One region of the Stenotrophomonas sp. P5_B8 genome, then DNA from elsewhere that is predicted to be linked to it. Evidence: riboswitches for the same ligand, from Rfam matches in the RefSeq annotation. Region 1 holds a riboswitch; the other holds the start of a gene.

What was found. A riboswitch is a leader RNA that binds a small molecule or an ion and turns the genes downstream of it on or off. The one in region 1 is predicted to bind glycine.
Region 2: it holds a riboswitch for glycine, as region 1 does, so the genes downstream of both, gcvP (aminomethyl-transferring glycine dehydrogenase) here and ACXJKH_RS02390 (trimeric intracellular cation channel family protein) in region 1, are expected to answer to the same signal.

Annotation. Positions count from the first base shown of each region.
Region 1 is NZ_JBFULO010000021.1:9,085-11,524, reverse strand. Features, by position in the region: gene ACXJKH_RS02395 (MdtA/MuxA family multidrug efflux RND transporter periplasmic adaptor subunit) at 1-807, opposite strand, end outside; gene ACXJKH_RS02390 (trimeric intracellular cation channel family protein) at 1,092-1,709, opposite strand; glycine riboswitch at 1,800-1,891, opposite strand; glycine riboswitch at 1,900-1,993, opposite strand; gene ACXJKH_RS02385 (GIY-YIG nuclease family protein) at 2,038-2,307, shown strand; gene ACXJKH_RS02380 (ribonuclease E inhibitor RraB) at 2,408-2,440, shown strand, end outside.
Region 2 is NZ_JBFULO010000239.1:1,232-3,671, reverse strand. Features, by position in the region: gene gcvP (aminomethyl-transferring glycine dehydrogenase) at 1-1,114, opposite strand, end outside; glycine riboswitch at 1,213-1,315, opposite strand; gene ACXJKH_RS13230 (multidrug effflux MFS transporter) at 1,595-2,440, shown strand, end outside.

The sequences.
Region 1 (2,440 bases):
GCGGTTGTCCAGACTGGACAGCACGCCCCCGCCCAACGACTGGCGCTCTTCGCGATCCCACGCTTCCACGCGCAGTTCCGGCGCGGCGCGCACGGCGGCCACCACGGCCGGCAGGTCCGGCTCGGGCACGGTGAACAGCACGCTGATCGGCGTGGTCTGGGTGATGGTGGCCAGCGGTTCGGTATCGCTGCTGCGCACCAGGTTGCCGACGTCCACGTTGCGCAGGCCCATGCGGCCCGCAACCGGTGCGGTGATGCGGGTGTACTGCAACTGCAGGCGCGCTTCATCGACCGCGGCCTGGTCGGTCTGGCGACGACCCTGCAGCTGGCGCACCTTGCTCTGCTGGTCGCTCAGGTCCTGCGCGGAGACGAAGTGCCTGCGCTGCAGTTCTTCATAGCGTTTGAGCTGGGCCTGGGCGTTGTCCAGCTCGGCCAGGTTCTGCTGCTGGGTGCCCAGCGCACGCGACAGCGCCACCTGGTAGGCGCGCGGATCGATCTCGGCGATCAGGGCGCCGGCCTTGACGTGCTCGCCCTCGCGGAACGACAGCCGCAGCAGTTCGCCATCCACGCGGCTGCGCAGGCTCACCGTGTGCAACGGGGTGACGGTGCCCAGCGCCTTCAGGCGTACCACCAGGTCCTCGCGTACGACGGTGGCCACGCGGACGGGCGTGGCGGCAGCGGCAGGCGCCGCGTCGGCGGCCGGTGCCGGCGCGAGCACGCGCCAGGCGATGGCGGCGGCGGCCAGCACGGCCACGACCAACAGCGGTTTGAACAGACGACGGGAACGCGAGGGCAGCGGGGCAGACATGGGGCATCCTGCGCGTGCGCCATACGGCGAACGCGTCCATGGTTTACCGGCCCGTGGGGGCAGGCGGGGCGAAGTGGGGTTGTCTGGCGGGGCCGCTGGTCGAATGCCGCAGCGTGGCTGGATGCCGACCCGGGAGGGTCGGGGGCGTCATGTTACCGCGTGCGGCAGTCTGCGCTCACATGCCCTTGGTCATGGGATGCAATGAACGCTGCGGTACCGACCGTTGGCCGGTACAAGGTCGCCCGGCCAACGGCCGGGCGCTACAGGTGCATTGAACGTTCCGTTCAATGCACCTCGTCGCGGTAGACGAACTTGGGCATTTCCCAGTTGAAGTGGATCGCCAGCAGGCGCAGCAGGAAGCCACCGCCCAGGCACCACAGCGTGGCCGCATTGAGCGACACGCCCAGTTCCAGCAGGCCCAAGTAGGCCGCGCCGGTGAACAGCGTGATCACCGCATACAGTTCCTTCTGGAAGATCAGCGGCACCTCGTTGCACAGTACATCGCGCAGCACGCCGCCGAAGGCGCCGGTCAGCATCCCGGAGATCAGCACGATCGGTGCGGCGTGGCCGGCCTCGCGCGCCACCGCGCAGCCGATCAGGGTGAAACAGATCAGCCCGAGTCCGTCCAGCACCAGGAAGGTGCGGCGGAAGTGGTGCATCCAGCGCGCCACCCAGGTGGCGATCAAGGCCGCGCAGATGGTGAAGCCCAGGTACTCCGGGTGTTTCACCCAGCCCAGCGGGTAGTGGCCCAGCACGATGTCGCGCAGCGAGCCGCCGCCGAGCGCGGTGACGCAGGCGATGATCACCACGCCGAACAGGTCCATGCGCCGCCGCCCGGCCGACAGTGCGCCGGTCATGGCTTCGGCGGAAATGGCGATGAGGTAAATCAGGGAGAGCAGCATGGCGGGAACTCCGGGCAACGGCAGGCGAGGACGGAACCACGCACACCACACGCCAGCGCAGGGCACTGTCGTGGGATGGGATTCCGTTGCCGCTCCCGCTGTCCTTTTGCCTGAGAGTTCAGTGGCCAAGGCCACGTGCCCCTTCGGCGGGTCATTGAAGACCTCTCTCCAGATCGGCGTGTCGGATGCATGGTTGGTGGCTGTGCAGCCACCGGCCTGAGCGATTATGGGAGCCTGCGCCTTCGGCGGGCGCCAGCGCGGCGCCTCTCTCCTGCATCCGGGCCGGATTCTAGCAGCCAGCGACCCCGCGCCGGTGGATAATCCCGGTATGCCCGCTGAACCCGCCCCCTGGTACGTCTACCTGCTGGAATGCCGCAACGGCAGCTACTACGCCGGCATCAGCAACGACGTGGCGGCCCGCTTCCAGGCCCATGTGGACGGCAAGGGGGCCAAATACACCCGCGCCAATCCGCCGGTGAAGCTGCTGGCGATGCGCGCCTACCCGGACCGCGCCACCGCCTCCAAGGCCGAATGGCAGCTCAAGCGCCAGCCGCGGGCGCGCAAGCTGGCGTGGCTGCAGGCGGTGGAATCGGCGTAGCGCCGGACGCTGCGGGCCGCGCGTCGCTTGTTCGCGTGTTCGCCGCCGACATACCATCGTGCATCTGCCGGTGATCGGCCTGCTGAACCCCTGGAGTGCCATGTCCCGCGACCTGATCCTGTACCCGGAAGAC
Region 2 (2,440 bases), on a different contig from region 1:
GGATCGCGGCCAGGCGATGGGTGCGGCGGGCGATGCGGGTCAGACCTTCCGGGCCGTGGTACACGGCATACATCGAGGCCATCACCGCCAGCAGCACCTGCGCGGTGCAGATGTTGGAAGTGGCCTTCTCACGGCGGATATGCTGCTCGCGCGTCTGCAGGGTCAGGCGGTAGGCGGCATTGCCCTGCGCGTCCACCGAGACGCCGATCAGGCGGCCCGGCATCGAGCGCTTGTAGGCGTCGCGGCAGGCCATGAAGGCGGCATGCGGGCCACCGAAACCAAACGGCACGCCGAAACGCTGCGAGTTGCCGACCACGATGTCCGCGCCCCATTCGCCGGGGGCGGCGATCAGGGTCAGCGCGAGCAGGTCGGTCGCCACCGCGACCAGGCCGCCACGGGCGTGCACGGCATCGGCCAGCGCCTTGTAGTCGCCGATATGGCCGAAGGTGTCCGGGTACTGCAGCAGCACCCCATAGGCTTCGGCCTCCATCGCCTCGGCCGGGGTGCCCACGCGCAGCACGATGCCCATCGGCTCGGCGCGGGTGCGCAGCAGTTCCAGCGTCTGCGGGTGCACGGCGTCGTGCACGAAGAAGGTGTCGGACTTGGACTTGGCCGAACGCTTGGCCAGGGTCATCGCTTCAGCGGCGGCGGTGGCTTCATCCAGCAGCGAGGCGTTGGCGATCTCCATGCCGGTCAGGTCGGCGCACAGGGTCTGGAAGTTGATTAGCGCTTCCATGCGGCCCTGCGAAATCTCGGCCTGGTACGGGGTGTAGGCGGTGTACCACGCCGGGTTTTCCAGCACGTTGCGCAGGATGACGTTCGGGGTCAGCGTGCCGTAGTAGCCCTGGCCGATGAAGGTGCGGAACACCTGGTTCTTGTCGGCGATGGCGCGGATCTTGGCCAGTGCCTGCACTTCGGTCAGCGACTCGGGCAGGTCCAGCGGGGCCGGCGACTTGATTCCGGCCGGGACGATCGCATCGGTCAGCGCGTCCAGCGAGGCGTGGCCGACCACGTCGAGCATCTGCGCGATTTCAGCGTCGTTGGGGCCGATGTGGCGTTCGACGAACGCGTGGCTGTGTTCAAGCTCGCGCAGGGAAGGAGTGTTCTGGGACATGGCTGGCATCTCGAAGAGTGGGCACGCACGTTCGGAAGGCAGCCGGGGCCAGGGCGTGTCGCGGGCGACAGCGATCCACCGGACCTTGCGGTCTTCCTGGGTGCCCCTCTGTCCTTTTGCCTGAGAGTTTAAAAGCGCGCATCTGCGTGCTTCGTGCCCCTTCGGCGCCGGCAATGGGCCGGTCTCTCCAGAGTTTTGGTACGGGTGGTATCGGGCCTGAGCGATTACGGGCGTTGCGCCTTCGGCAGCGGGTGTCCGCTTCTCCCACCATGGTGCCCGCCAATTATAGCCCAGCGGCTTTCTCTGCTGCGTCCCCATGGCACATGAATACGGGGTGGTATGGGCGCCCCTCTCGGGCCTCCGGCGATGGTGCCCGGCGGTACAAAGGCCTATCATCATCGGACCCTCGTATTCATCTGGTGCCGCCCGTTCCGGGCTTGCGCCCGCCGTGCAGTGCGCACGGCCCAGACGGAAGACCGCATGACGCCCGCCTCACCCTCGACCCGCCGCCTTGCCCTGCTGCTCGCAGGCCTGGCGATGTTCGGTCCGTTCTCGATCGATACCATTTTCCCGGCCTTCCTGCTGCTCGGCGACCGCATGCAGGTCGACCAGGTGGCCGTGCAGCAGACCATCAGCGTGTACCTGCTGTTCTACGGCCTGATGAGCCTGGCGCACGGCCCGTTGTCCGATGCGTTCGGACGCAAGCGGGTGATCATCGGCGGGCTGGTGCTGTTCATCGGCGCCTCGATCGGCTGCGCGCTGTCGCGCGACATGACCACGCTGCTGGTGTTCCGTGCGCTGCAGGGCGTCACCGCCGGGGTCGGGGTGATCGTCGGCCGCGCAGTGATCCGCGATCTGTACCACGGTGCCGACGCGCAGCGTCTGATGAGCCAGGTGTCGATGATCTTCGGCGTCGCCCCGGCCATCGCGCCGATCATCGGCGGCTGGATCCTGCTCGGCGGCGGCGACTGGCCGCTGATCTTCTGGTTCCTGGTGCTGTTCGGCGTGGTGCTGCTGCTGGCCACCGGCAAATGGCTGCCGGAAACCCACCCGGTCCAAGCGCGCACGCCGCTGTCGATGCGCGAACTGCTGCGCAGCTATGTGCGGATGGGCTCCAACCCGCGCCTGCTGCGCCTGGCCGCGGCAGGCGCGTTCAATTTCTCCGGCATCTTCCTGTACATCGCCTCGGCACCGGTGTTTGTGATGCAACACCTCAAGCTGGGCGAGGGCGGCTTTGCCTGGTTGTTCATCCCCACCATCGGCGGCATGACCGTGGGCTCGTTCCTGTCCGGCCGCATGGCCGGGCGGATCGTGGCGCAGCGGCAG